DNA from 4 places in the Methylobacterium sp. J-092 genome. Region 1 is predicted to be linked to each of the others. Evidence: predicted binding sites of a transcription regulator. Region 1 holds the regulator's gene; each other region holds the start of a gene.
The links. The regulator LexA, encoded in region 1, represses DNA repair genes until DNA is damaged. The targets are predictions, from matches to a motif close to TGTTCNNNNTGTGTTCNG.
Positions count from the first base shown of each region.

Region 2: MKK60_RS26515 (PA0069 family radical SAM protein) is a predicted target of LexA. The motif match lies at 3,542-3,559, and genes of this name have one in related genera.
Region 3: uvrA (excinuclease ABC subunit UvrA) is a predicted target of LexA. The motif match lies at 3,855-3,872, and genes of this name have one in related genera.
Region 4: dinB (DNA polymerase IV) is a predicted target of LexA. The motif match lies at 3,242-3,259, and genes of this name have one in related genera.

Region 1 covers NZ_JAKSXU010000186.1:697-8,165, reverse strand. The annotation lists gene MKK60_RS22100 (protein phosphatase CheZ) at 1-93, opposite strand, end outside; gene MKK60_RS22095 (response regulator) at 132-515, opposite strand; gene MKK60_RS22090 (NAD(P)-dependent oxidoreductase) at 813-1,751, shown strand; gene lexA (transcriptional repressor LexA) at 1,922-2,662, shown strand; partial or broken gene MKK60_RS22080 (ComEC/Rec2 family competence protein) at 2,656-4,143, opposite strand; gene mcrC (5-methylcytosine-specific restriction endonuclease system specificity protein McrC) at 4,293-5,387, opposite strand; gene MKK60_RS22070 (AAA family ATPase) at 5,390-7,469, opposite strand, start outside.
Region 2 covers NZ_JAKSXU010000209.1:3,376-10,844, forward strand. The annotation lists gene MKK60_RS26500 (UDP-2,3-diacylglucosamine diphosphatase) at 1-519, shown strand, start outside; gene MKK60_RS26505 (glycosyltransferase family 4 protein) at 516-1,586, shown strand; gene MKK60_RS26510 (ribonuclease HII) at 1,665-2,291, shown strand; gene MKK60_RS26515 (PA0069 family radical SAM protein) at 2,394-3,506, opposite strand; gene MKK60_RS26520 (hypothetical protein) at 3,681-4,199, shown strand; gene moaB (molybdenum cofactor biosynthesis protein B) at 4,203-4,757, opposite strand; gene selD (selenide, water dikinase SelD) at 4,917-5,966, shown strand; gene MKK60_RS26535 (glycosyltransferase) at 6,052-7,469, shown strand, end outside.
Region 3 covers NZ_JAKSXU010000108.1:52,743-60,211, forward strand. The annotation lists gene MKK60_RS11990 (transporter) at 1-53, opposite strand, end outside; gene MKK60_RS11995 (hypothetical protein) at 272-421, opposite strand; gene uvrA (excinuclease ABC subunit UvrA) at 606-3,710, opposite strand; gene MKK60_RS12005 (hypothetical protein) at 4,011-4,262, opposite strand; gene MKK60_RS12010 (methyl-accepting chemotaxis protein) at 4,668-6,701, shown strand; gene MKK60_RS12015 (L-lactate permease) at 6,801-7,469, opposite strand, start outside.
Region 4 covers NZ_JAKSXU010000108.1:62,887-70,355, reverse strand. The annotation lists gene MKK60_RS12065 (enoyl-CoA hydratase) at 1-453, shown strand, start outside; gene MKK60_RS12060 (hypothetical protein) at 726-1,025, opposite strand; gene MKK60_RS12055 (SDR family oxidoreductase) at 1,122-2,000, opposite strand; gene dinB (DNA polymerase IV) at 2,115-3,155, opposite strand; gene MKK60_RS12045 (FtsB family cell division protein) at 3,377-3,688, shown strand; gene pdhA (pyruvate dehydrogenase (acetyl-transferring) E1 component subunit alpha) at 3,899-4,963, shown strand; gene MKK60_RS12035 (pyruvate dehydrogenase complex E1 component subunit beta) at 5,034-6,485, shown strand; gene MKK60_RS12030 (DUF5076 domain-containing protein) at 6,548-6,823, shown strand; gene MKK60_RS12025 (Uma2 family endonuclease) at 6,837-7,448, shown strand; gene MKK60_RS12020 (pyruvate dehydrogenase complex dihydrolipoamide acetyltransferase) at 7,452-7,469, shown strand, end outside.

The DNA.
Region 1 (7,469 bases):
GCGCACGTGGGCGATGTAGTCCGCGATCTCGATTAACTCGGACACCATGGTCGCCGGGTTGATCGTCGCGCCGAGCGGTCTTTGCAAACCCATCGTCAGCATTCCTCCGCGTGTCGGCCCCGAAAGGTCGGTCAGGCGCCGCAGACCGCCTCGATCTTGCTCTTCAGGGTCGCGGCGTTGAACGGCTTGACGATGTAGTTGTTCACGCCGGCCTTCTTGGCGGCGATGACGTTCTCGGTCTTCGACTCGGCGGTGACCATGATGAACGGCGTGGTGCGCAGGCCCTCGTCGGCGCGGACGTGGCGAAGCAGCTCGTAGCCGGTCATCGGCTCCATGTTCCAGTCGGAGATCACGAGGCCGTACTTGCGGCCCTTGAGGCGCGCCAGCGCGGCCGTGCCGTCGGAGGCGTCGTCGACCTCCTCGAAGCCGAGCTGCTTGAGCAGGTTGCGGATGATGCGAACCATCGTCTGGTAGTCGTCGACGACCAGGATCGGCATGCTGAGATCGAGGGCCATGGTCAAACTGCTCCGGTGTCTCCGAATCGCCGGCTCGGCCGTCGGCGTCGGTCACGCAATGTCGGGAGGCGCTGTCGCTGGTCGCACCTCATGCCCGGGACCTTACGCCGGGCGGCATTGCGAAGCGGTTAATCGCGCTGCGATCGGCGCACCCACTCGGATAGGCGGCGCGGCCGCCTTTACCGACGCGCTCGGCTGCGTGATGACGATGCCCCCAGCTGCGACGTCGCCCGGACGCCGCGGCAGAGCGGGCAGCCCGCCGGCACCGGCCCGGCCGCGGAGAAGGATCGCCGCCCCATGCGCAAGGTCGTCATCAGCGAGTTCATGGACGAGGCCGCGATCGCGGCGGAGCTCGCGGGGTTCGAGACGCTCTACGATCCGACCCTGGTCGACCGGCCGGACGCCCTGCGCGCGGCGCTCGCGGGCGCGTCCGGGCTGATCGTCCGCAACCGCACGCAGGTGCGCGCGGGCCTGCTCGCGGCGGCATCCGACCTCAGGGTGGTGGGCCGCCTCGGCGTCGGGCTCGACAACATCGATCTGGCCGCCTGCGCCGCCCGCGGGATCGCGGTCCATCCCGCGACCGGCGCCAACGACGGCGCGGTGGCCGAGTACGTGATCGGCACCGCGTTGCTGCTGCTGCGCGGCGCCTACGGCGCGAGCGCGCAGGTCGCCGCGGGCGCGTGGCCGCGCAACGCGCTGATGGGACGCGAGATCGCCGGCAAGCGCCTCGGCCTCGTCGGCTTCGGCGCGATCGCCCGCCAGACCGCCCGCCGTGCGGCGGCCCTCGACATGACCGTCGCCGCCTTCGACCCGCACCTTGCGCCCGACGACGCCGCGTGGCGCCCGGCGCACGGCGCGGTGGCGAGCCTGACCCTTGACGCGCTGGTCGCAACGAGCGACGTGCTCTCGCTGCACGTGCCGCTGACCGAGGCGACGCGCGACATGATCGGGCCGGCGGCGATCGCCCGGATGCGGCCGGGCGCGATCCTGATCAACGCCGCCCGCGGGGGCGTCGTGGACGAGGCCGCCGTCGCCGCGGCGCTTCGGTCCGGGCACCTCGGCGGGGCGGCGCTCGACGTGTTCGCCCAGGAGCCCGTGGACGCCGCGGGCGGCGCGGCGCTGATCGACGTGCCGAACCTCATCCTGACCCCGCACATCGCCGGCGTGACGCGGGAATCGAACGTGCGCGTCTCGGCGGTCACCGCCCGCGCCGTGCGCCGCAGCCTCGAGGGCTGAGCCCCGCAGCACAGCGATCGAAAAGGGCTCGGCGCGCGACGAAATTCGATGCAACGGTCGGATCGGCCGATGAGAACCCTTGCGGAACACTTGACGAACGTTTAACGTGTTCGTGTTTTGTTTCTGCGGCTCCACCTTCGTGTGGCCGCGCATTCCTGCGAGCCGCGCCGATGCTGACCCGTAAACAGCTGGATCTCCTGCGATTCATCGACGAGCGGATGCGCGAGGACGGGGTTCCGCCGTCGTTCGACGAGATGAAGGACGCCCTCGATCTCAAGTCGAAATCCGGCATCCACCGGCTGATCACCGCCCTAGAGGAGCGCGGCTTCCTGCGCCGGCTTCCGAATCGGGCTCGGGCGATCGAGGTGCTGCGCATGCCCGACGGCGCCGGCCGCTCCAGCGCGCCCGCCCCGGTGCCGGCAGCTCCCGCCGCGCCGCGCCGGTTCACCCCGAGCGTGGTCGAGGGCGGGCGCTCGAAGGCCGTGCCGCCGCGTCCTTCCACGACGCAGATGGTCGACGACAGCGGGCGCGCGGTGTCGATCCCGGTGATGGGCCGGATCGCGGCCGGCACGCCGATCTCGGCGATCCAGAACCAGAGCCACGCGATCACCATGTCGCCGGACTTCCTGGCCGGCGGCGAGCACTACGCCCTGGAGGTCCGCGGCGACTCGATGGTCGAGGCGGGCATCCTCGACGGCGACCTCGTGGTCATCCGCAAGCAGGACACCGCCAACACCGGCGACATCATCGTGGCGCTGATCGACGACGAGGAGGCGACGCTGAAGCGGCTGCGCCGTCGCGGCTCCTCGATCGCGCTCGAAGCCGCGAACCCGGCCTACGAGACCCGCGTGCTCGGGCCGGATCGGGTGCAGATCCAGGGCCGCCTGGTCAGCCTCGTGCGCCGTTACTGAAGGGTCTCGCCCGGCATCTCCGGGTTCGGGCCGTCCGCGGCCGGATCGTCGGGTGCCGGGTCGGCGTCCTCCGCCCGGGGGGGCGGTACGGCCATGCCCTGGAACGGGACGTCCTTCGGCTTGGGCTCGGCCGCGGGCGACGATCCGCCCGCTGCCGCGTCATCCGTTCCCTGGGGCGGGGGACGGACCATCGCGGGGCGCCACGGCAGCGTCCGTCCCGGCTCATGCGTGTCGGCCAGAATGAAGCCATTCGGCTCGACGCGGATCGCCACGGCGCCGTGGCTGGCGAGGTAGGCGCGATCGATGACGAGGGCGGCGGCGCAGCCGGGCGGTGCGGCGAGCGCCGTGATCAGCACCGAGGCCTTGGCGCAATCCTGCGCGAAGCCGCGGCGATCCTTCAGAAGCGCCACCGCGCGCCCGTCGGCCAACCGAAGCGTGCATCCGATCCGGTCGCAAACGGAACCGCCCGTCGCCTGCGCGCCCGGCCTGCCGTCGCCGTCGGCCTTCAGCCACTGCTCCAGCACGAAGTTCGACGGCCGCCCGAGGGCGACGAGGCTGCCGTCGGCGCGGCGCACCGCCGCTCCGCTGCCCTGGCGGTCGACGTAGATGTCGTAGCGGGCCGGCATCGTCGCCAGGCCGAGCCCGAGCAGCGCCGGCGGCAGGGCGAGCCAGCGCAGGCGCGAGACCGGGAGCGTCGCGAGCAGCAGCCCCGCGGCGAGGCACCCGAGCGCGGCGGTGCCGAAGGCCGGGACCACGACGTTGGCGCGCCCGAGCCCCTGGATCCAGCCGGAGATGGTCAGCATGCCGCGCACCGCCAGTCCCATCAGCCACCAGACCGGCTGGTCGAGGGCGAACGGGTAGGCGACGATGCCCAGCACCGCCGCCGGCATCACCGCGAGCGAGACCAGCGGTAGGGTGAGCGCGTTGCCGATCAGCCCGAAGGGTTGGACGGTCTGGAAGTGGTAGGTGGCGAAGGGCGCGGTCGCGACCTGCGCCACGAGCGTCGTGCCGAGGGTGCCGACCACCGTCGTCAGCGACAGCGCGATCAGCCGGCCGATCCGCCCGGCCCCGTCGCGGCGGAACATCCCTCCATCGATCAGGCGGGCGCAGGCGATGAGGCCGGCCACCGCCCCGAACGACATCTGGAAGCTCGGGCCGAGCAAGCCTTCCGGCTCGTGCGAGAGCGCGATGAGCGCGGCGAGAGCGAGGTTGCGCATGCTGAGCGCCGGGCGATCGACCAGGATCGCCCCGAGCATGATCAGGGTCATCACGAGGGAACGCTCGGCCGCGATGTCCCAGCCGGAGAAGACGCAGTAGGCGGTGACCCCGACCATCGCCAGCGCCGCGGCGATCTTCTTGATCGGCCAGGCCAGCGCCAGGAACGGCACCAGGGCGAGGCCGGCGCGGACGAGCCAGAACACGACCCCGGCGGCCAGCACCATGTGGAGCCCTGAGATCGAGACCCTGTTGGGAAGGTTGGCCTGCAATCTCGCTGGATCAGTGGGTGACTCGGGTACGAGCGCCAGCGGGGCTAAAACGGCAGTACGGTATGAAGCTCAGCCGTACGCCCGGCTTGGAAAGCCATGGCTCTCGTTCGATATGCGGCGTATCCCACCCCACCGCTGCATGGTTATGCACCCGCAATTTCGAGCAGCCTGGAGCGAACGTCTGCGCCTGGGCGAGCGAGATCCACCGTCGCGAATCGGACGTGATGCCCTTGTATGGTCACGCCCTCGTCGATGTGGCGGTCTAGGGACGGGTGGAGCAGCACCCCCCCGGCGACGTCTGCCCGCGCATCGCCCCTCCCAGCCTGGGACCGGAGGTAGGCGTACATCTGGTACAGGTGCGCACTTTTGAAAGACTCGCCCCCGTAGGGACGGGCCGTAAGGATACCCGTGAACTTGGTGTCGATCACCGTCCGGCGCTCCTTGTGGTCCAGCACGACGTCGGCTTGCATGCCGGGCAAAAGCGCGGTCAACCCGGGTGTCGGCGTGGCCGTGTCCCAGCCGAGACCCAGTTGCACACGCACGCGCTGCGAGCCGCCGAGCTCGTGCCGATAGAAGCCCGCGACGGCCTTCTCGAAGATCCTGCGGAGCAACCGCTCGTCGCGATCAAGGCGCGTCAGGTGGACGTCGCCCGCCGTCTCCGCGGGGATCAAAAGGTCGAGCGCCATCGTCGAGACCGCTACCATCAAGTGGTCCTCGGTCTCGTGCCGCGCGACTTGGTCGGTGGAGGTCTCCGCGCGGGTTGGGCGCATGCCACTCACGCCCTGCACAGCAAGAGTGCGCGCGAGACCCCCGCAGCGCCGGGACAGGTCCGGCTTCGCGACGACGGTCGCCATGCGTTCGAGGGCGGCCCGCACCAACCTATTGCGCGGCGTGTTGTTCGTCAGTTCCTCGAAGCGGCAGGCGACGAGCCCGCGTCGGAGCAACGAGCCGCTCTCCGTCTTCAACCAATCGATCCGGCCGCGCACCCTCGGTAGCTCTGCTCCGGTCATCCGGTAGCCGCGCGAGAGGCTGCGTCGCAGGCGCCGCTCGACCACGGTCGCGAGCAGGATCGCCAGAAGCTCGGGCAACTCGGTCTCCTCGTCGACGTCCCCCTCCGCTCGGTCCAGGAAGCCGGCAAGGTCTGCGGCATAGACCAGCAGCATCCAGAGGTTACGGACGGGAATGCCGCCGTGGCTGCGCCACGTCGTGCCTCCGTCAACAGTCGGGGCGACGCCCACCCTCAAACCTGCAGTCGGAGCGCGGCGGTCCGCTCGCGCGCCTTCGTCGCATCGTCAAACCAGTATTCCGCGAGCAGCGGCGCGACCTCGGTGTCGATGGTCTCGGAGTACCATCGCCGCCATCCTTCCTCCGACATGGCGTCGTCGCCGACCGGGGTCACGAAACTGTGGCCGACCTGGAACTGGGGGCCGAGCGCCCGGTCCTCGGCGATGACGGCGTTGAGCGCATCCATGCGCGTCCCGATCTCGGAGACCAACGCCGGCGGGACCCCATGGTCGACGCACCACGCCCGCCATGGCGGACCGAGCTCCGGCATCAGCGTGAGGAAGGCGAAGCGTCGGCGCAAAGCGAGGTCGACCAAGGCCAGCGAGCGGTCGGCCAGATTCATGGTCCCGACAATGTACAGGTTCTCGGGCACGTACACGCGCTCGTCGAGAGACCTAGGGTAGGCGAGGCGGAGCGCCTCCTCGGGGCCGCGCTTCGTAGCTTCGACCAGGGTCAACAGCTCCCCGAGGATCTGCGCTGGGTTCCCGCGATTGACCTCCTCGATCACGAGGACGAAGGGCCGTCCCGGCTCGGCAGCCGCCGCCTGCACCGCCTCCAGGAAGGCACCGTCGGCGAGCCGCAAGCCGCCTCGCCCGTCCGGGCGCCATCCGCGCACGAAATCCTCGTACGACAGCGACGGCTGGAACTGTAGGGCGAGTAGCCGCTCAGTGTCCTTGGCGCCGATCAGCGCGTAACCCAGCCGCTTCGCGAGCCAGGTCTTGCCCGTTCCTGGCGGTCCCTGGAGGATGAGGTTCTTCTTGCGTCGCAGGAGCTCCACGGCGGCCTCGACGCGGTCCTTCCCGAGGAAGCAGCCCTCGTCGACGATGGACTGTGCGTCGTAGGGCGGTGCAAGCGTCGCCGGCCCTTCCGGGATGGCGACCGCCCCCTCGCTGGTAACCGCGTCGACCTCGACGTCCTGCTCGGGGGCGAGCTGCCACAGCCGCTCGAAGTCCGGCGGCAGCGCTGCGGCGTAGTCCTCGCCGTCGTCCGTCAGGATCAGTCGGCCGCCCCCCGTCGAATTATCGAGCTGGACTAGGCCGACCAACCTCGCCCAGGAGACGATATGCGAGCCGGGGAGCGTGGTCTTCCACGTCGGGACGAGGTCCTGCAGGCGCTTGGCGGCCTCGCTGTGCCGCAGCGCGCCTGGCTCGCGGCCGACCATGAGCAGAAGGTGCCCCATCCCGAAGACCCGTCCCACCAGGGGTGCCTGTAGCACTTGGACGGGGTCGCTCGCGATGAGAAGCTCCTGGCCGCGCTCGGTCGGACGATAGCTGCCACCCTCAAGCCGGATCAGGCCGAGGCCGCCCATGGCTTGGGAGATCATGTTGGGTGCTGAGCTGGCGTTGAGTTGGGATGCCTCGGCGAGGATGACGTCGATCAGGTCCTCGCGGGCAATGCCCTGCTCGGCCTCGCGCACCATCGCGACGAGCAGGCTGACGTTGTCCTTCACCGCCGCCAGCGCCCTGCGTTGCGCGTTGGCCGGGAGGAGGGAGAGGGCCGGGAGGTCGTTGGCCTCCCGCAGTGGCGACGGTAGCGTCACGGCACCATCGTCCGCACGCTCCACCTTGGTCTGCCACAGGAACCAGCAGAAGATCGACTGGTCCACGGTCTCCTCGATTGTCTTGGCCGTGCCGACCGCCTCGCGCACCCGCTCCCGCAGGCCCGCATGTTGGGCGACGTAGCCCCCCGGCAGGCGCAGGGCCCCCAGCGCACGTTGGACCCCGAATACACGTCCCGCGTCCATCAAGCAGGTCATGTCGTAAGGGAACATGGCGGCGAGCAGCCGCACCAACCGGGCCTTGGGCCTACGCTTGGCGTAGCGGGGACGGACCCAGGTCAGCACATCATCGAAGAGCGCCTGCAGGCGCTTTCCGCGATCCTCAACCCCAAGACCCTCCAGCGAGCCGCGCGCGTCGAATAAGAGGTCCGCCAGCTGCGTGTCCGGGTAGGCGCCGACGACCGTGACGGCTTGGCCCGGCCCGATGCCGGAGACGTCAGAGGCGTCCCAGAGCATCTTCTGGAACTCCGGCGCCTGC
Region 2 (7,469 bases), on a different contig from region 1:
ATCGCCGAGAGCCGCATCCACGAGGCGGCGGACGGGCGGCGCTACCTGGTGATCCACGGCGACCAGTTCGACATGGTGGTGCGCCACGCCCGCTGGCTCGCCCATCTCGGCGACGGCGCCTACACCTTCGCGCTGTTCGTCAACACCGGCCTGAACAAGCTGCGCCGCCGGCTCGGCCTGTCCTACTGGTCGCTCTCGGCCTGGGCGAAGCTGAAGGTGAAGAACGCGGTCAACTTCATCGGCGCGTTCGAGACCTTTCTCGCCGACGAGGCCCGGCGCCAGGGTGCCGACGGGGTGATCTGCGGCCACATCCATCACGCCGCCGACCGGCGGATCGACGGCCTGCGCTACCTCAACACCGGCGACTGGGTCGAATCCTGCACCGCGCTGGTCGAGCATTACGACGGCCGCATGGAGGTGCTGCATTATCCGAGCGTGCTTCGCGCCCGCGCGGCGGAGGCGTCGGAGGCCGAGCGCGCCGGTGCGCTTCCGGCGCAGGACCGCCGAGCGGTCGCGTGAGGCTGCTGGTCGCGACCGATGCCTGGGCGCCGCAGGTCAACGGCGTGGTGCGCTCGCTCGAGCGCATGGCCGAGGCCGCCCCCGCCCAGGGCTTCGAGCCGTTCTTCGTGACCCCGCGCGACTTCCGCTCGCTGCCGATGCCGGGCTATCCCGAGATCCGGCTGGCGCTGGCGGGCGCGCGCGGCATCGCCGCCGCCTGGGCGCGGATCGAGCCGACCCACGTCCACATCGCCACCGAGGGCACGATCGGCCACGCGGTGCGGCGGCTCTGCCGCGCGAAGGGCCGCCCCTTCACCACGAGCTACCACACGCGGTTTCCCGAATATCTCGCCGCCCGGGCGCCGATCCCCGAGGCGTGGAGCTACGCCTGGCTGCGGCGCTTTCACCGGGCGGCCAGCGGCACCATGGTCAGCACCGCCTCGCTCGAGCGCGAGCTCGCCGGCCGCGGCTTCCGCAACCTGATGCGCTGGACGCGGGGCGTCGACACCGACCTGTTCCGCCCGGCCGATCCTTCCGCGGAGGTTCCCCCTGCGCTCGCGGGGCTGCCGCGCCCGATCTTTCTCTTCGTCGGCCGCGTCGCGGTCGAGAAGAACGTCGCCGCCTTCCTCAGTCTCGACCTGCCGGGCAGCAAGGTGGTGATCGGCGACGGGCCCGACCGCGCCCGGCTCGCGGCCGCCCACCCGCAGGCCCGCTTCCTCGGCACCCGCACCGGCGCGGAGCTGTCCGCGCTCTACGCGGCGAGCGACGTGTTCGTGTTCCCGAGCCTCACCGACACCTTCGGCATCGTGCTGCTCGAGGCGATGGCCTGCGGCCTGCCCGTGGCGGCCTACCCGGTCACCGGCCCCCTCGACGTGGTCGCCGGGACCGGGGCCGGGGTGCTCGACGCCGACCTGCGCGCGGCATGCCTCGCCGCCCTCGCCGTTCCGCGCGGGCAATGCCGCGCGGAGGCCCTCCGCCGGACCTGGGCCGAGAGCGCCCGCCAGTTCTTCGGCAACATCGAGAGCGCCCACGCCCAGGCGGCCGATCTGCGCGTGCCGGCCGGCGCCGAGGCGGCCCTGCTTGGCTGATGAGGTGACGGGTTGAGAGGGTGACGGGCCGGCCGAGGAATGCGATGGGTCGCCGCCCCTTCGGACCCGACCCGCCCCGTGCCCCCCTTCGATCCCGCCTGCGCCGCCGACTACCCCGCCGTCATCGGCTGCGACGAGGTTGGGCGCGGCGCCCTGTGCGGCCCGGTGGTCGTCGCGGCGGTGTGGTTCGATCCGATTGCGATCCCGCCGGACCTGCTCGCCCGCCTCGACGACAGCAAGCGGGTCAAGGAACCGCTGCGCGAGATCCTGACGCCGCTGATCCGCGCGCAGGGCCGCGTCGCGGTCGCGGCGGGATCCCGGGCATTGATCGACCGGGTCAACGTCCGCGTCGCCACGCTCGACGCGATGCGCCGGGCGGTGCTGCGGCTCGCCCTCGATGCGCCGGTGCTGGTCGACGGGCGGGACGCGGTTCCCGGCTTGCCACAGCCCTGCCGTGCGGTCGTCGGCGGCGACCGCGCGGTGCCGCAGATCGCCGCCGCCTCGATCGTCGCCAAGACGTTTCGCGATGCGCTGATGCGGGTGCTGGCCCGGCGCCACCCGCATTACGGCTGGGAGCGCAACGTCGGCTACGGCGCCCCGGTGCACCTCGCCGGCCTCAGGACCCACGGCCGCACCCCGCATCACCGGCTGAGTTTCACGCGGGCGTACGGCGATGGCGGAGCGAACATCACGGGCGCCGATTAGGTCGCGTTCGTTTGCGAGATGCCTGAGGTCGTCCGTCGATGCCAAAACGATTCAGCCGTCCTGCCGCCGCGGAGCATTGCTCGATCGCCGCCTTCGCCCCCGTCACAGCAGCGAGAACTGCTCGCCGGGCTTGGCGAAGGCCGAGGCGTCGAGGGTGATGCGGGTCTGCGCATAGCCGAGACGCGCCTTGGCCAGCCGCATCCGCGTCGCGATCAGGTCGGCGTAGGCGCCCTCCCCGGTCATCCGCTTGCCGAACGTGGCGTCGTATTCGCGGCCGCCGCGGGCCTGCTCGACCAGGGAGAACACGTGGCGCTGCCGCCCGGGATAGTGCTCGGCGAACCAGTCGGCGACGAGGTCCTTCAGCTCGTGCGGCAGGCGCAGCAGCACGTGGTTCGCCTCCTGCGCGCCGCAGGCGCGGGCCTCCGTCAGGATCGCCTCGATCTCGTGGTCGTTGAGCGAGGGGATGATCGGCGCGACGATCACCATCACCGGCACGCCGGCTCGGCTGAGCGCCCGGATCGCCTCCAGGCGCTTGCGCGGATGCGGCGCGCGCGGCTCCATCTTCCGGGCGAGCACCGGATCGAGGGTCGTCACCGACATCGCCACCTTCACGAGGTTCCGCTCCGCCATCCCGGCCAGGATGTCGATGTCGCGGGTGACGAGGTTCGACTTCGTCACGATGCCGACGGGATGGCGCAGGCGGGCCAGCACCTCGAGGATCTCCCGGGTGATGCGGTGCTCGCGCTCGATCGGCTGATACGGGTCGGTCGCCGTTCCGAGAGCGATGGCCCGCGGCGCGTAGCCCGGCGCCGACAGCTCCCGCTCGAGCAGGCGCGCGGCGTCCGGCTTGGCGAAGAGCTTCGTCTCGAAGTCGAGCCCGGGCGACAGGCCGGCATAGGCGTGGTTCGGCCGGGCGAAGCAGTAGACGCAGCCGTGCTCGCAGCCGCGATAGGGGTTGATCGAGCGGTCGAACGAGATGTCGGGCGAGGTGTTGCGGGAGATGATCCCGCTCGCCCGCTCCAGCGTCACCTCGGTGCGTCTGGCCGGTGCGGGCTCGTCCGCCGGCCAGCCGTCGTCGGCGGCCTCGCGGCGGATCGCCTCGAAGCGCCCGCCCGGGTTGGCGGTGGCGCCCCGGCCGCGCAGCGTTTCCGACGTCGCGGCGAGCCGGCGTCGCGGCGTGGATTCGGCGCCGAGCGGAGGACGGGGTGTGGACATCGGACTGGCAGCACCCCGGAGAAGCGTGTTTCACATGGAACATAACAGGAACAAGGTCGACCGGACACGCCTCGATTTTAGGCAGTTTCTCGGGCTTTGTGGCTGTGGTGCAACGCTGGGCGGCCGCGTCGAGCCGGCCTGCCCGCGCCCGGCGAAAATACGGTATGCGCGGCCATGATCTCCGCCCTGGTTCATGTCGCCGACCCCGGCGACGCCGATGCGATCGACCGTCTGGCCGACACCCTGGGCGCCCTCGTCGGAGGCGTGGCCGCCGGGCTCGTGGGCGACGCCGTGATCGTCGCCGCCGCGATGGGCGAAGCGGTCGACACGATCGCCGACGCGACCGGCGCGACCCTGGTGGTGCCGCCGCGCGGATCGGACCGGTGGTTCGCCGGCGCGGCGGTCGCGCGCCGCGACTGGGTGCTGTGCCTGGAGGCGGGCGACGTGCCCGGCGACGGCTGGATCCGCACCCTCGACCGCTTCGTCGGCACAGCGCCGGCCGACGCCCTGGGGCGATTGTCCCGCCCGCATGCCGGGCTGGCGACGCGGCTGGCCATTCGGGCCGAGGCGCTGCTCGGCGCGGGTGCGGCGCGGCCCGGCGACCTCGTCCGCCGCGATCGCCTCACCGAGATCGGAACCTTCGCCCCGCGGCTGGTGCCGCGGCGCCTGATCGCGCGGATCGACCGGATGTGATCCTCAGGCCGTGAGCGAGGCGCCCCGCCGCAGGTGCTCGTCCAGGCGCGGCATGATCTCGACGAAGTTGCAGGGGCGGTGCCGGTAGTCGAGCTGGCTGACCAGGATCCCGTCCCAGGCGTCGCGGCAGGCACCCGGCGAGCCCGGCAGCACGAAGACGTAGGTGGCGTTGGCGACCCCGGCCGTCGCCCGCGACTGCAGCGTCGAGGTGCCGATCTTGTCGTAGGAGATGCGGTGGAACACCGCCGAGAAGCCGTCCATGCGCTTCTCGAACAGCGGCTCCAGCGCCTCGGGCGTGACGTCGCGGCCGGTGAAGCCGGTGCCGCCGGTGGTGATCACCACGTCGATTCCGGGATCGCGCGTCCAGCCCTCGACCGTCCCGCGGATCGCCGTCGCCTCGTCCGGCACGATCGCGCGTGCCGCGAGCCTGTGGCCGGCCTCGGTCAGCCGCTGCACCAGGGTGTCGCCGGAGCGGTCGTCCTCCGGCCGGCGCGTGTCCGAGACGGTCAGCACCGCGATCGACAGGGGGACGAAGCTGCGGGCGGGCGTATCGGGCATCGGGCCGTCTCCGGGTTGAACGACCGGAATATGGGCGCCCGCTCGCGATTGTCCCATCCTTCCCGGCGTGCGGCGCGCGGGCCGAGGCGCGCCGAACCCGCGATCCATGGTATCGGCACCGACCAGCGACCCCTGTCCGTTCGAACGCGCGGTGCCCTCATGGATGCGACCCCCGTCCGCCTCACCAGCCTCGCCCACGGCGGCGGCTGCGGCTGCAAGCTCGACCCGGCGATCCTGCGGTCGCTGCTCGCCGACCAGCCGATCGCCGGCCCGTTCGAGCGCCTGCTCGTCGGCAACGAGACCGCCGACGACGCCGCGGTCTGGGCGCTCGACGACGGCACCTGCGTCATCGCCACCACCGACTTCTTCACGCCGATGGTCGACGACCCACGCGATTTCGGCCGGATCGCCGCCACCAACGCGATCTCCGACGTCTACGCCATGGGCGGCCGCCCGATCATGGCGCTGGCCATCCTCGGGATGCCGGTCGGCAAGATCGCGCCCGAGATCGTCGCCGAGATCCTGAAGGGCGGCGCGGCGACCTGCGCCGAGGCCGGCATCCCGATCGCCGGCGGGCACTCGATCGACACGCCGGAGCCGATCTACGGCCTGGCGGTGATCGGCACCTGCCGCCGCGAGGACGTGCGCCGCAACGCCGACGCGCGGGTCGGCGACGCGCTGATCCTGACCAAACCCCTCGGCGTCGGCGTCTATTCCGCCGCGATCAAGCGCGACGCCCTGCCGGAGGGCGGCTACGCCGCGTTCGTCGCGACGACGACGCTGCTGAACAAGGTCGGCACCGAGCTGGCCGCCGACCCGGACGTGCACGCCATCACCGACGTCACCGGCTTCGGCCTGCTCGGGCACGGCCTCGAGTTCGCGCGCGGCGCCGGCTGCCGCCTCGTGATCGACTGGCCGTCCGTGCCGCTGCTGCCCTCGGCCGAAACGCTCGCCCGGGACGGCTTCGTTACCGGCGCGTCCCACCGCAACTGGACCGCGTTCGGCGGCGAGGTCGCGCTGGAGGACGGCTTCCCCGAATGGGCGCGGCACCTGCTTACCGATCCGCAGACCTCGGGCGGCCTGCTCGTCGCCTGCGCCCCCGAGCGCGCAGACGCGATCCTCGCCCGCATCCGCGCCGCCGGGCATCCGACGGCGGCGATCGTCGGGCGGGCGGAGGCGGGCGCGGCGGGAATTAGCGTCGCCGGCTGATCCCAGGGCCGGAAGGCGATCGAAACCAATCCTCCGGCATCATCGCGGCCCCGCGATGCGTCGCGCAGAGCCGCCCGCCCCCGTCGTGACCGACGTTCCCTACGACCCGGATCTCGAAACCGCCCACGGCGTCGCGGATTGGCCCTATGGCCGATCCGCCATCGCGCTCGCGCGCCCGGACGCCTTGCCGGACGGACGCCCGTGGCCGCGGCTGCGCGTGCTCACCGTCGCCTCCGGCGATGCGCCGCGTCTGGCGGACAGCATCGCCTCGGTCGCCCGGCAGGACTACCCGGAATGCCGGCACGACGTCGTGCCGCCGGGATCGCCGTCGCCCGCCGCGATCCTCGCCGACGACGGGGTCGATTTCGTCCTGGTCCTGCGGGCGGGCGATCTCCTGGCGCCCGGCGCGCTCGCCGCCCTCGTTCTCGACGCGGTCCTCTCGGGGGCGGATGCGGTGGCGGGGCTTCGGGTGCTGTTCGACGACGCGGTGACCGGCCTCGACCTGCCCTCGTCGGCGGGGGATGACGCCGCGCCGGACGCCGTCTTCACCGGCGGCGAAGTTCTGTGGCGGCGTGCCGCGCTCGGCATGCTGGGCAGCTTCGATCCGGTCGACGCCGAGTGGACCGCACGCGCTTGGTCGGCAGCCGTGCGGACGGAGGCCGGCGTCACCCGCATCGGCCGGCCCGTCCTGCTGCAGCGCGAGCGGACGATTCACGCAACGGATTCAAGTCCATCCGCGTCTTCCACTCCCCCCTTCGCGGAGGAGGGTGGGCCTCGGGTCAGCGAGGGTCGGGAGAGGGGAGCGCCGTATCCGGCACCGTCGCGCCCCTCTCCCCCCCTGCTCCGCAGGGTACCCTCCCCCGCCAAGGGCGGAGGGAAGAGTGCTGCCGCTTCCCTCTCGATCGCCTCGCTCACCGGCACGGGGCATGCCGGCGGTGCCGGGATCGCGCATCGGCGCATCGGCGAGGCGCTGCGGCTCGCCGGGCACCGCGTCGCGGAGTTCGTGCTCGCGGACGAATCGCCGCCCGCCGCGGCGGAATGGATCGATGCGTTTCCCGTCGCCGAAGCCGCGATCCGCGCCGGCGACCACGACCTCGTGCTCGCCGGAAACCTGCACGGCGCCACCCGAAGCCTCGCCGTCGCCGGGCGCCTCGCTGCCGAGCGGCCCGTCGCGCTCGTCCTGCACGACCTGTTCCCGCTGACCGGCCGCTGCGCCCACCCCCGCGGCTGTGCCCGGATCGAGACCGTCGGCTGCGACGCCGCCTGCCCGACGCCGGACGAGTATCCGCAGCTCGGCCGGCATCGCATCGCCGGCGCGCAGGCCGGCAAGCGTGCGGTGCTCGCCCGGCGGGACGGTCCGATCCTGCTCGCCAACTCGGCCTGGACGGCGTCGCGCGCCCGGGCGCTCGCGCCGCCGGGCGCCGTGGTCGCGCCCCTGGCGCTGGCCTTTCCGACGAGCGTCTTCCGGTCCCGCGATCGTTCGGCCCTGCGCCGCAGACTCGG
Region 3 (7,469 bases), on a different contig from region 1:
TTCATGCCGACGGTGAGGGCGACCGCACCTGCGGCAAGCCAGGTCTTCATCATTTTCTCGTTCCTTCCCAAGGATTTCCGAACTTCGTCCCGCCGCCTCTGCACTACCTTGCCGGTCTGCCGTCTGCGCGGCTCCCGTGCGAGATGTGCCAAGCGCCCCCTACGAAGCCGGCCCGTGTCTCAACGCTGATAACTATTCTACAGAGCGCTTGGGAAAGACAGTGGAATGCCTCGGATCTGGACAGCGAGAGCCGAACCGTTGCCCAAATGCCTCAACCTTGCTGCGGTGCGGCGGCCGAGCGACGGTCGCAGAAATTGCATTCGGAGAAGCCGGATTCGGCAGAATAGCGCATCCGTTTCAGGCTCTTGTCGGGGGAAGCGTAGCGGGAGGATTCGGCAAGCCCGGCGGGACCGATCGCCATCCCGGGGGGACGTCCCGGCCCGCGCCGGCGGGCTCCGAAAGTCCCGATCGGACGGTCGGGCCGTGCCCGGACGGGCGGATCGGCCGCGAGACAGGCCGAATCGGACGCCGACGCGGCGCGACCGCTCGGCAGATCTTGCCGAGCGGATGTCCCCATCGCCGGGAGGCGGAAGGGCGCGGCGCGCCTACTCCGCGGCGGGCCGCGCCACCGCCGCCCGCGAAGCGGCCGGCTTCGCCGCGGGGCGGCGGGCGAGCACGTCGCGCAGGAAGCGCCCGGTATGGCTCGCCGTCGACGCGGCGATCTGCTCGGGCGTCCCCTGGGCGACGACCACGCCGCCGCCGTCGCCGCCCTCCGGGCCCATGTCGATCACCCAGTCGGCGGTCTTGATGACCTCGAGGTTGTGCTCGATCACCACCACCGTGTTGCCCTGGTCGACGAGCTCGTGGAGCACCTCCATCAGCTTGGCGACGTCGTGGAAGTGCAGGCCGGTGGTCGGCTCGTCGAGGATGTAGAGGGTGCGGCCGGTCGAGCGCTTCGACAGCTCCTTCGAGAGCTTGACCCGCTGCGCCTCGCCGCCCGACAGCGTCGTTGCCTGCTGCCCGACGCTGACGTAGTCGAGCCCGACGCGCTTGAGCGTCTCCATCTTCTCGCGGATCGTCGGCACCGCCTTGAACAGGTCGGCGGCCTCCTCGACGGTCATGTCGAGCACGTCGGCGATGGACTTGGCGCGGTACTTCACCTCCAGCGTCTCGCGGTCGTAGCGCTTGCCCTTGCACACGTCGCAGGTGACGTAGACGTCGGGCAGGAAGTGCATCTCGATCTTGATGACGCCGTCGCCCGAGCACGCCTCGCAGCGGCCGCCCCGGACGTTGAACGAGAACCGTCCCGGCTGGTAGCCGCGGGCCTTGGCCTCGGGCAGGCCGGCGAACCAGTCGCGGATCGGGGTGAAGGCGCCGGTATAGGTCGCCGGGTTCGAGCGCGGGGTCCGCCCGATCGGCGACTGGTCGATGTCGATGACCTTGTCGAGGTGCTCCAGCCCTTCGAGCCGGTCGAAGGGCGCCGGATGCTCCAGCGCGCCGTTCAGGCGCTTGGCCACCGCCTTGTAGAGCGTATCGATGATCAGCGTGGACTTGCCGCCGCCCGAGACGCCGGTGACGCAGGTGAAGGTGCCGAGCGGGATCTCGATGTCGACGTTCTTGAGGTTGTTGCCGCGGGCGCCGAACACCCCGAGCTTGCCCTTGCGCCCCTTCCGCCGCGCGGCCGGGGTCCGCACCGACTTCTCGCCGGTCAGGTACTTGGCGGTCAGCGAGTCGGGATGGGCCAGCACCTCCGCGGGCGTGCCCTGCGCGATGATCCGGCCGCCGTGGATGCCGGCGCCCGGCCCGACGTCGACCACGTAGTCGGCCTGGAGGATCGCGTCCTCGTCGTGCTCGACCACGATCACCGAGTTTCCGAGGTCGCGCAGGCGCTTCAGCGTGCCGAGCAGGCGCTCGTTGTCGCGCTGGTGCAGGCCGATCGACGGCTCGTCCAGCACGTAGAGCACGCCGGTGAGCCCCGAGCCGATCTGCGAGGCGAGGCGGATGCGCTGGCTCTCGCCGCCGGACAAGGTCCCCGAGCCGCGGGCCAGCGTCAGGTATTCGAGGCCGACGTCGACCAGGAACGACAGCCGGTCGCGGATCTCCTTCAGGATCCGCACCGCGATCTCGTTCTGCTTCTGCGTCAGCTTCTTCGGCAGCGCCGAGAACCAGCGGTGCGCCTCGCTGACCGAGAGCGCGGTGACCGCGCCGATATCCTCCATCGCGACCTTGACGGCGAGCGCCTCGATCTTCAGCCGCTTGCCGCCGCAGGCGGCGCACGGGGTCTCGCTCATGAAGCGCGAGATCTCGTCGCGCGCGGCGTCGCTCTCGGTCTCCTTGTAGCGGCGCTCGAGGTTGGGGATCACGCCCTCGAACGGCTTGTTGACGGCGTACTTGCGCATGCCGTCGTCGTAGTCGAAGCGGATCGACTGCTTGCCGGAGCCGTAGAGGATGATCGCGCGCGCCGCCTCGGGAAGCCGCGACCAGGCCAGGTCGGTCTTGAAGCCGTAATGCCGGGCGAGCGCGTCGAGCGTCTGCCCGTAATAGGGCGAGGTCGACTTCGCCCACGGGCCGATGGCGCCGCGCTTGAGGCTCAGGGCCTCGTCGGAGATCACCAGCTCGGCGTCGATCCGCATCTCGTGGCCGATGCCGCCGCAGGTCGGGCAGGCGCCGAACGGGTTGTTGAACGAGAACAGCCTGGGCTCGATCTCCGCGATGGTGAACCCCGAGACCGGGCAGGCGAAGCGCGACGAGAGGGTGATCTTCTCCCGGGTCTCGCCCTCCGGCACGTCGGCGAACTCGATGTCGGCGATGCCGTCGGCGAGCTCGAGCGCCGTCTCGAAGGAATCGGCGAGCCGGCTCGCGATGTCGGCCCGCACCACGATCCGGTCCACCACCACGTCGATGTCGTGCTTGAGCTTCTTGTCGAGCTTCGGCACGTCGTCGATCGGGTAGTACTCGCCGTCGATCCGCAGGCGCTGGAAGCCTTTCTTCTGGAACTCGGCGATCTCCTTGCGGTACTCGCCCTTGCGGCCGCGGACCACGGGCGCGAGCAGGTAGAGCCGGCTCTTCTCGGGCAGCGCCAGGACGCGGTCGACCATCTGCTGCACGGTCTGGCTCTCGATCGGCAGGCCGGTGGCCGGCGAGTACGGGATGCCGACGCGGGCCCAGAGCAGGCGCATGTAGTCGTAGATCTCGGTGACGGTCCCCACCGTGGAGCGCGGGTTCTTCGAGGTGGTCTTCTGCTCGATCGAGATCGCCGGCGAGAGCCCGTCGATCTGGTCGACGTCGGGCTTGGACATCATCTCCAGGAACTGGCGCGCATAGGCCGAGAGCGACTCGACGTAGCGGCGCTGGCCCTCGGCGTAGATCGTGTCGAAGGCGAGCGACGACTTGCCGGAGCCCGAGAGCCCGGTGAACACCACGAGCTTGTCGCGCGGGATCGTCAGGTCGACGTTCTTCAGGTTGTGCTCGCGGGCGCCGCGCACCGAGATCACCCGCCGGTCGCGCTCCGCCGGCGTCTCCCGGTCGAACAGGCGCTCGAGCTTCGCGTCGACACCGGCCTCGGCCTCGACCGCCCGCGCGGCCGGGCTCGCCTTCGCGGGCTTCCTGGCGGGCGGCGCTTTCGCGGCGGGCGTCTTGGCAGCAGGCGTCTTATCGGCAGCAGGCGTCTTGTTGCCAGCAGGCGTCTTGGCGGCGACGGCTTTGGCCATGGCGGGGGCGGTCTTTCGAGGCGTCGACACGGGCGGGATCCGGCGATCGCGAAAGCGACCGCCGCGCCGGGTCATGTCGTCCGTCCGAAGCCTTCGGCAAGGTGCGGCGGGCGGGACGCAGGCCCGGCATGCTCGCGTGTCTGCTAGAACGAAACGCGTACGTGGGCAACTCGGCCCTTGTTCCGCGACGCGTCCGGCCCTGCGGCCGCCCGCATCTTTTCGCTGCGCCGGCCCCGTTCGGGGGGCGGCCGACGACCAGGATCACCGCGCGCCCGTGCCGGGCGCGCGGCTCCGGCGGGATTACTGCATCGCCTTCATCGCCGCCTCGGACGAGGAGGCCTTCGGGTTGGCCTTGCAGTAGGCGCGCATCTTCGCGTCCATCGCGGCCGCCTGCGGGTCGGCGGCGATCATCGCCTTGTCGGCGGCGCTCATCGAGGCCTGCGCCTGCGCGTCGGCCTTGAGATAGTCGGCGCAGGACATGTCGCCGGTCTGGGCCCGGGCGGCGGCGAGGCCGGCGATCAGCAGGCTCGCGGCGAGGATGGTACGGATCATGATGGCCTCCCAAGGGTACGCCCGGCGTCGTCGCGGCCGACCCGCCGCGCGCGCTCTCGGCGCCTCGTGATAGGGCGGCGCCGGGCGCGGCGTCTTGATCGGGCGTCCGGAATGCATGCCGCCGCGTCCCGCTCCGTCGGCGGGATCGCGGATCTTCGCGCAGGTCCGGAAGTCGTGCCCGGGGGTCGCCCCGACGACGCGTCCGCATCGCCCGCCGATGTCCTGGTGTCCGGGTCCGCGAATACGCTGCCGACGGGCTCCCGCCGTTGAAGATCGCGCCCGCGACGATCGAACAGCGCATCGACCTGTGATGGCAACAGCGTCTTTACCCGTTGTAGCGCAGTCGTCCGTATCGACGCGGTGCGAAGACTTGGGATGCGTGGGCGAATGAAGACCGGTGTTCCGATGTCCTTGCGGGGACGCATCGTGGCGGTGGCGCTGGCGCCCTGCCTCGCCTTCGCTGCGGTGGCCGGTGTCGCGATCTCCGACCGGATGGCGCAGCGCGCCGAGATGGTCCAGGTCGAGGACCTTGTCGGCCTCGCCTCGCGGATCAGCGCCTTCGCGCACGAGGGCCAGCGCGAGCGCGGCGCCTCCAGCCTGTTCCTCGCCTCGAAGGGATCGCAGTTCAAGGCGGAGCTGGTCGCGCAGCGCGCCCGCACCGACGCCGCGCGCCAGGGCCTCGCCGCCGCCGTCACGGCCGGCGCGGCGGCCTACGGCCCCGCCTTCGCCCGCAAGGCTGACGCCTTCGCGCAGGCGCTCGACGGCCTGGACGCGCAGCGCAACGCCGTCGACGCGCTGAAGCCGACGGCGCCCCAGGCGGCCGCCGCCTATACCGGTCTGATCGGCGAAGGCCTCGGGCTGGTCCGCGCCCTGTCGGGCGTGATCGGCCCCGTCGGGATCGCCAACCACGCCGCCTCCTACGCCGCCTTCCTGACGATGAAGGAATATGCCGGCCAGGAGCGTGCCGCCGCCTCCGCCGCCTTCGCCGCCGGCAGCCTCGACCTCGCCGGGATCCGCCGCCTCGCCACCCTCCAGGCCGACCAGGCCACCTACGAAGGCCTGTTCCGGACCCGGGCGGAGCCGGCGCAAGGAGCCCTGCTCGATGCCGCGGAGGCCGCCGCCCCGGCGCGGGAGGTGGCGCGCCTGCGCAAGGTCGTTCTCGAGACCATGCCCGGCGAAGCCCTGGCCTTCCGCGACGCCCCGCTTTGGTTCCGACTCGCGACCCAGCGCATCGACGGCCTCAAGGCGGTCGAGGACCACCTCACCGCCGACCTCGCCGCGGAGGCCGGCGGCGTTCGCGCGACGGCCGAACGGGCGCTCGCGATCTGGTCGGGGGCGGCGCTCGCGATCTTCCTGCTGTCGGGCGCCCTCGCCTTCGGCCTCGGCACCGCGGTGGCCCGGCCGCTGATCCGGATGTCGCGGGCGCTCACCGCCATCGGCCGCGGCGACGACGACGTGGCGATTCCCCAGGGCGGCCCGATCGAGGTCCGCGCCATCGCCGCCGCGGCGATCGAGTTCCGCGACAACGTCGCCGAGCGCCGCCGCAGCCGCGCGGCGCAGGAGCGGATGTCGGCCGACGCCGAGCTGGCCCGGCGCGCGGCGGCGCTCGAGCTCGCCGACGGGTTCGAGGATCGGGTCGGCGGCATCGTCGAGGCGGTCTCGGCGGCGGCGATCCAGCTCGAGGCGGCGGCCCACGGCATGACGCGGGCGGCCGGGGATGCCTCGTCGCTGAGCCTTCAGGTCGCCCGCGCGTCGCACGAGGCGGCGCTCTCGGCCGACACGGTGGCGGCGGCGACCGAGGAGCTTTCGGCCTCGGTCGCCGAGATCGGCACCCAGGTCACGGCCTCGGCCGACCTCGCGGCGGCGGCCGAGCGCGACGCCGAGGGCATGGCCGGCGAGGTCCGGCGGCTCGCCACAGCGGCCGGCAGCATCGCCCAGATCGTCGGGCTGATCTCGCAGATCGCCGACCAGACCAACCTGCTCGCCCTCAACGCCACCATCGAGGCGGCCCGTGCGGGCGAGGCGGGACGCGGCTTCGCGGTGGTGGCGCAGGAGGTGAAATCGCTGGCCGGCCAGACCGCCCGGGCGACCGAGGAGATCACGGCCAAGGTCGTCGAGATCAGCGCCTCCACCGACGCCTCGGTCCGGGCGATCAGCGGGATCACCGACGTGATCCGGCGCTTGGCCCAGATCGGCGGCGACATCGCCGCCGCGGTCGAGGAGCAGGGGGCCGCGACCGGCGAGATCGCCCGCACCACGGCCCAGACCTCGCAGGGCACCCGCGCGGTGTCGGAGCATATCGGGGGCGTCAGCGAGGCGGCCGGGACGGCGAGCTCCGGCTCGGCCCAGGTGCTCGCCGCCGCGCGCGCGCTGTCGAGCCAGGCCGGCGACCTGCGCGGCGCGGTCGACCACTTCCTGGCCGGCGTGCGGGCGGCCTGAGGCCGCCCTCCCCCGTCGCCAGACTGCGCCAAAGGAAAAGCCCGCCCCCTCCGCAGGGGACGGGCTTTTTTGGTGTCGCCGGCGATCTCGGGCGCGAGGCTACGGAACGTGGATCACCATCGCGGTGAAGGGATGCACGTAGGCCTGGAGCATCACCAGCCCGCCCACCAGGCAGGCGAGCGCGATCGAGTGCCAGAACACGAAGCGCAGGATCTTGCCCTCCTGGCCGAAATAGCCGGTGGCGGTGGAGGCGACGACGATCGACTGGGCGTCGATCATCTTGCCCATCACGCCGCCCGACGAGTTGGCCGAGGCCATCAGCACGCCCGACAGGCCGAGCTGCTCCGAGGTGATCTTCTGCAGGCCGCCGAAGAGCACGTTGGAGGCCGTGTCGGAGCCGGTCAGCGCGACGCCGAGCCAGCCGAGCAGCGTGCCGAAGAACGGGTAGAGGATGCCGGTTCCGGCGAACGCCAAGCCCAGCGTCGCGTCGACGCCGGCGTAGCGGGTGAGCACGCCGAGCGCGAGCATCGCCGCGATGGTGATCAGCGAGTAGCGCAGCACCCAGATCGTCTCGACGTAGGCGGTGACGAGGCGGACGGGCGAGAACCGCATGATCAGGCCCGAGATCAGCGCCGCGATCAGCACGCCGGTGCCGGTGTAAGACATGTAGGTGAACAGGAAGACGGCGCCCTCGGGATGGGCCTTGGCCACCACCGGCGGCACCTTCATGATCACGTTGTGCAGGCCCGGCACCTCGTATTTCCAGGT
Region 4 (7,469 bases), on a different contig from region 1:
GGCGGCTGCGAGCTCGCGATGATGTGCGACCTGATCCTGGCCGCCGACACCGCGCAGTTCGGCCAGCCGGAGATCAAGCTCGGGGTGATGCCCGGCATCGGCGGCAGCCAGCGGCTGACCCGGTTCGTCGGCAAGGCCAAGGCGATGGAGATGTGCCTGACCGGCCGGATGATGGATGCGGCCGAGGCCGAGCGGGCCGGGCTGGTCTCGCGGGTCGTGCCCGCCGACGGGCTCGTCGCGGAGGCGATGCGGGTCGCCGAGACCATCGCCGGCATGTCCAAACCGATCGCGATGATGACCAAGGAGGCGGTCAACCGCGCCTACGAGACCACGCTCGCGGAAGGCGTGCGCTTCGAGCGGCGGGTGTTCCACGCGATGTTCGCCACCCAGGACCAGAAGGAGGGCATGGCCGCCTTCGTCGAGAAGCGCGCGCCGAAGTTCACGCACGGGTAGCGCCACTTCTCGCTACGGAGGCCGATCGTCTTCACGCATCGTCCCGGCCTCGAGCCAAACTCATCCGGCCCTGCCCCGTCATCCCGGGGCTGCGCAGCAGAGCCCGGAATGACGGGGCGGGGCCGGTGGGGGCCGATCGCGTTCCGCTCCGATGAGATGCCTTTCCGGAAAACCCTGTCCCTTTCCGAACGGGTGGGGGACTCACGCCCTCGACGGTGCGCGGTGCGGTCGCCCGGGCGGTCGAAGGGGGCTGCATGGTGCGTCGTTCCGGCTCAGGCGGCCTGGCCGCCGTAGGTCGCGAACGAGGACTCGACCTTGTCGGCGAGCGCCGGCTCGACCTCGGCCGAGACCTTGAGGCGCCCGGCGAGCTTCGGCTCGCCGTCGGTGTGGGTCTTCTCGACGCGGCCGTCCTCGATGTCGGCGCCCGCGGTCTCGGTGCCGGCGCTGTTCTCGTCCGAGACCGGCGCGATGGTCACGGCCTTGCGGTCGATCTTGTGCTCCTGGACGAGGTGCTCGACCGCCATCTCGGCGTCGCGGCGGGTCTCGAACGTGGCGGCGATGATCTTCGACATGGATCTGGCTCCGATGGCGGGGCGGTCCGGCCCCGCGGGGGTTCCGCCGTCAATCGCAGGCGCGGCGCTCCGTTCCGGATCGCCGCGCCTCGTGCGTCAGTACATCGGCGTGCCGCCGGTGACGGGCACTAGGGCGCCGGACATGTAGCTGCCCTCGCGCGAGGCCAGCAGCACGTAGGCCGGGGCGAGCTCGGCCGGCTGCCCGGCGCGGCCGAGGGGCGTGTCGGCCCCGAGCTGCTCGATCTGCTCGGGGCTCTTCACGATCGGCTGGATCGGGGTCCACACGGGGCCGGGCGCGACGCAGTTCACCCGGATGCCCTTCGGCGCCAGCAGGTTCGACAGCCCGATCGTCAGGCTCGCGATCGCGCCCTTGGTGGCGGCGTAGATCAGCATCGTCTTGTCGGCGACCTTGGCCTGCTGGCTCGTCGAGTTCACAATCGCCGAGCCCGGCTTCATGTGCGGCACCGCCGCCTGGGCGAGGTAGTACATCGCGAAGACGTTGGCGCGGAACGAGCCCTCGAGGTCCTTCGCCGTTACGTCGTCGAGCCCTTCGTTGATCGTCTGCGCGGCCGCGTTGTTGACCAGGACGTCGAGGCGCCCGAACGCGGCCACCGTGCGGGCGACGAGGTCGCGGCAATGGGCCTCCTCGCGCAGGTCTCCCGGCAGCAGCAGGACGCGGCGCCCGGCCTGCTCGACCCAGCGCGCCGTCTCCTCGGCATCGGACTGCTCGACCGGCAGGTAGGAGATCGCCACGTCGGCGCCCTCGCGGGCGTAGGCGATCGCCACCGCGCGGCCGATCCCGGAATCGCCGCCGGTAATCAGCGCGACCTGATCCGTCAGCAGCCCCTTGCCGACGTAGCTGTGCTCGCCGTGATCGGGGGCGGGGGTCATCCGCGACGACAATCCCGGCCGCTCCTGCTGCTGGTCGCCGGGGAAGGGGGGCCGGGCTCCGGCCTCGCGGGGATCGTCGGTCATGGTTGGCTGCTCCCGGTGTCGCTTCCCATCGAGATAGGGCGCGGCGCCGCGGACGCAGGCGCGACCCGATGACCGCGGCGCCGGCGATCCCGATCGAACGATCGCGGCGACGCCTCAGATCGCCAGGCCGAGCTGCAGCGGTTCCGCGGCGTCGCCGTGGTCGAGGGCCGAGAGCGAGACGCCGAGCAGCCGCACGCTGCGCCGGAGCGGGCGGAGGTCGCGCAGCAGGCCCAGGCTGATCGCCTCCAGGCTGGCGCGGTCGCCGACGGGGGCCGCCAGGGAGCGCGCCCGCGTGACCTGCGCGAAGTCGGAGAATTTCACCTTCAGCGTCACGGTCCGGCCGCGCAGACCCTTGGCGGCGCAGGCCGCCGCGACCTTGTCGAGGATCGGCGCGAGGCGCTCGGCGAGGATTTCGAGGTCGGCGCTGTCGTCGGAGAAGGTGTTCTCGGCACCGATCGACTTGCGGATGCGGTGCGCCCGCACCGGGCGCTCGTCGATGCCGCGGGCCACCCCGTGATAGTAGGGGGCGGCGCTGCCGAGGATGGCGGTCAGATCCTCCAGCGAGCGGGCCTTGAGGTCGCGGCCGGTGTGGATGCCGAGGCGGCGCATCTTCGCCTCCGTCACCGGGCCGATGCCGTGGAAGCGGCCGATGGCGAGGTCCTCGACGAAGGCCGGGCCCATCTCGGGGGTGATCACGAACAGCGCGTCGGGCTTGCGGTAGTCCGAGGCGACCTTGGCGAGGAACTTGTTGTACGAGACGCCGGCCGAGGCGACGAGTCCGGTGCGCGTGCGGATCGTGGTGCGGATCGCCCGGGCGACGGCGGTGGCGGTCGGCAGGCCCTGCAGGTTCTCGGTGACGTCGAGGTAGGCCTCGTCGAGGGAGAGCGGCTCGATCACCGGCGTGTGCTCGGAGAACACCGTCCGGATCTCCTCAGAGATGCCGCGGTAGACCTCGAAGCGCGGGCGCACGAACACCAGGTCCGGGCAGAGCCGGCGCGCCGTCACCGAGGGCATCGCCGAGCGCACCCCGAAGGCCCGCGCCTCGTAGCTCGCGGCGGCCACCACGCCGCGCTCGCGCGAGCCGCCGACCGCGACCGGCCGGCCGCGCAGGGCCGGGTCGTCGCGCTGCTCGACGGAGGCGTAGAACGCGTCCATGTCGATGTGGATGACTTTCCGCACCGGGGCGGTCACTGCGCTGTCCCGTTCCGCGAGACCGCCGCACCGCAGGGCGGCCGCCTCGATGTTCGATCTTTGTTCCGACTGTCCATCACCGCGGGGCGCGGTTCAACCCATCCGGGCGCCGCCGTCCACCGCCGAGCGCACGATCGGCGGCCGCGGCAAAGGCTTTGTTAACCGACCCGGACGATGGTCGCGCCATGGTCGTCCGTCGCCGCGTCAGAATGGTCGTTTTGCCTCTCAGCCTCTGGACCCTGTCCGGGCTGGTCGTCGGCTACTTCGTGTACCAGGCCGAGAACGGCAACCGGGGCCTGGAGGCCAAGCGCGCCCTCAAGATCCAGGCCTTCGGGCTCACCCGGGAGCTCGCGGCGGCCAAGGCCGAGCGGGCGACCTGGGAGCACCGCGTCGCGCTGCTGCGCAGCGAGCAGATCGACCGCGACCTGCTGGAGGAGCGCGCCCGGGTCGTCCTCGGCCGGGTGCACGCCAACGACGTGGTCGTCATCGACCCGTGAGCGGGCACCGCCTCCAGTCCCGCGCGCGCGTCCCGGCTTGAACGCGGCCCGCATCCGCCGTCCCGAGGGGATCATGCCGATCGGGCGTGCGGATCGGGCATGCGGATCGGGTATGACAACCACAAACACCTGTCAGAGCGTCGGCCCTCGCATTCCCGGAGCGCGTGTCCTAAACCGGGAGGGAACAGACGCCAGCACGGGAGCACGCCGATGGATGCCGCGAAAGATGCGGGGCAGCCCAACCCTGCCGCGGAGACGCCGGAGGCCGTGGCGGCCGAGCACCAGCCCGCACCGAACGCGCCGCAATTCACCCGCGAGGAAGACCTCCACGCCTACCATCAGATGCTGCTGATCCGCCGCTTCGAGGAGAAGGCGGGGCAACTCTACGGAATGGGCCTGATCGGCGGGTTCTGCCACCTCTACATCGGCCAGGAGGCGGTCGTCATCGGCATGCAGATGGCCTCGGTCGACGGCGACCAGGTCATCACCGGCTACCGCGACCACGGCCACATGCTCGCCTGCGGCATGGACCCGAAGGGGGTGATGGCCGAGCTCACCGGCCGCCGCGGCGGCTACAGCCGCGGCAAGGGCGGCTCGATGCACATGTTCAGCCGCGAGAAGCAGTTCTTCGGCGGGCACGGCATCGTCGGCGCGCAGGTCTCGCTCGGCACCGGCCTCGGCTTCGCCGACGCCTACCGCAAGAACGGCAAGGTCAGCCTGACCTACATGGGCGACGGCGCGGCCAACCAGGGCCAGGTCTACGAGAGCTTCAACATGGCGCAGCTTTGGAAGCTGCCCGTGGTCTACGTGATCGAGAACAACCGCTACGCCATGGGCACCTCGGTCGCCCGCGCCTCGGCGCAGACGGACTTCTCCCGCCGCGGCATCTCGTTCGGCATCCCCGGCGAGCAGGTCGACGGCATGGACGTGCGCACGGTCCGCGAGGCGGCGGGCCGGGCGATCGCGCATGCCCGCACCGGGGAGGGGCCCTACATCCTCGAGATGCAGACCTACCGCTATCGCGGCCACTCGATGTCCGACCCGGCGAAGTACCGCACGAAGGACGAAGTCTCGAAGATGCGCGACGAGCACGACCCGATCGAGATGGTGCGCAAGCGCCTGATCGAGCTGCACGGCGTCGCCGAGGCCGAGCTCAAGGCCACCGACGCCAAGGTCCGCGAGACCGTCAACGACGCCGCCGAGTTCGCGACGCACGATCCCGAGCCGGATCCGTCCGAGCTGTGGACCGACATCCTCCTGGAAGCGCGCGCCTGAGGGCGCGCCGCCGCCCCGCGACGATCCCCTGCCAGGCCGCCCCGCCCGCCTCACCGATCAGAGACCCTCCATGGCGACCGACATCCTGATGCCCGCCCTGTCTCCGACCATGGAGGAGGGCAAGCTCTCCAAATGGCTCAAGAAGGAGGGCGACGCGATCAAGTCCGGCGACGTGCTCGCCGAGATCGAGACCGACAAGGCGACCATGGAGGTCGAGGCGATCGACGAGGGCACGCTCGCCAAGATCCTGGTCGCCGAGGGCACCGAGGGCGTCGCCGTCAACACCCCGATCGCGATCATCGCGGGCGAGGGCGAGGACGTCGCGGCCGCCGCCGCCGGAGGGGCCTCGTCGAAGCCGAACGGTGCGGACACGGGCGGGCAGCCCGCCCCGACGCCGACGATGCAGGCCGAGGGCATGGCCTCCGGCCCGTCGGCCACCGCCAAGACCGGCGACGACAAGCCCGCGGCGCCGGCCGCGCCCGCCACCATCACCAACAAGGCCGCCGAGCCGGTGATGGAGGAGTTCCCGGCCGGCACCGAGATGGTGACGATGACCGTCCGCGAGGCGCTGCGCGACGCCATGGCCGAGGAGATGCGCCGGGACGAGGACGTCTTCGTGATGGGCGAGGAGGTCGCCGAGTACCAGGGCGCCTACAAGGTCACGCAGAACCTGCTGCAGGAATTCGGCGCCCGCCGCGTGGTCGACACCCCGATCACCGAGCACGGCTTCGCCGGCATCGGCGTCGGCGCGGCCCTGTCGGGCCTGAAGCCGATCGTCGAGTTCATGACCTTCAACTTCGCCATGCAGGCGATCGACCACATCATCAACTCGGCGGCCAAGACCCTGTACATGTCCGGCGGCCAGCTCGGCTGCCCGATCGTGTTCCGCGGCCCCAACGGCGCCGCCGCCCGCGTCGGCGCCCAGCACAGCCACGACTACGCCGCCTGGTACTCCAACGTGCCGGGCCTGAAGGTGATCGCCCCCTACACGGCGTCGGACGCCAAGGGCCTGCTCAAGGCCGCGATCCGCGACCCGAACCCGGTGATCTTCCTCGAGAACGAGATCCTGTACGGCCAGACCTTCCCGGTGCCGAAGCTCGACGACTTCGTGCTGCCGATCGGCAAGGCGCGGATCCACCGCACCGGCAAGGACGTGACCATCGTCTCCTTCGCCATCGGCATGACCTACGCCCTGAAGGCGGCGCAGATCCTGGCCGACCAGGGCATCGAGGCCGAGGTGATCGACCTGCGCACGATCCGGCCGATGGACACCGAGACCGTGCTCGCGTCGGTCAAGAAGACCGGCCGCTGCGTCACGGTGGAGGAGGGCTTCCCGCAATCGGGCATCGGCGCCGAGATCTCGGCCCGCCTGATGGTCGACGCGTTCGACTACCTCGACGCGCCGGTGCTGCGCGTCACCGGCAAGGACGTGCCGATGCCCTACGCCGCCAACCTCGAGAAGCTGGCGCTGCCCAACGTCGCCGAGGTCGTCGAGGCGGCCAAGGCCGTCTGCTACCGGTGAATGCGATCCGCCTTCGTGCCTGACCGGCGGGAACGGGGCCGATCGATGGGTCATGACGTCGTATGAGTGAATCCTTCCAAGCCCTCGAGATTCCCCCCGACGCCCTGGAGCAGGGCGGCATCGAGGTGCTGCGCGCGGCCGTGGTCGACGGGGCGGTGAGCGTGGCGTTGCGCCGGTCCTTCGACGACCCCGCCACGTGGGGCCGCCTGATGGTCGACCTCGCCCGGCAGGCCGCCCGCGCCTACGCCCTGGAGACCGACCTGTCGGAGGAGGAGGCGTTCGAGCGCATTCGCGCGGGGTGGGAGGCCGAGGGCCTCGATCCCGGCGGCCTGAACTGACGGGATTCTGGCCATGGCCGAACCCGCGCTCCGGCACGCCACCTACGCCGACCTCGAAGCGGTCCCCGACCACCTCGTCGCCGAGATCATCGACGGGGCGCTGGAGACGCATCCGCGACCGCGGCCGCGGCATGCGATGGCGGCGGCGGGATTGGCCGCGGAGCTGAACGCGCCCTTCGGACGCGGGCGCGGCGGACCGGGCGGCTGGATCTTCATGATTGAACCCGAGCTCCATCTCGGAGCGCAGGTCGTGGTGCCCGATCTCGCCGGCTGGCGCCGCGAGCGGCTGCCGGCCGAGCCGGAGACCGCCTTCGTCGAGACGCCGCCGGACTGGGTCTGCGAGATCCTGTCGCCGTCCACGGTGCGTCTCGACCGCGGCCCGAAGCGGCGCATCTACGCGGAGGCCGGCGTCGGGCACCTCTGGCTGCTCGATCCCGCCGACGGCGTGCTGGAGGCCTTCGCGCTGACCGCGTCCCGATGGCTGCTGCTCGGGACGGTGACGCGCCGCGAGACCGTGGCCCTGCCGCCTTTCGACGCCGTCCCGTTTCCGCTGGACGACCTGTTTCCCTTCGCCGATCCCCGCGCCGAACCCGACGCCCCCTCCCTGCCCTCGGACGAGACCTGAACCATGCCCGTCAACGTCCTG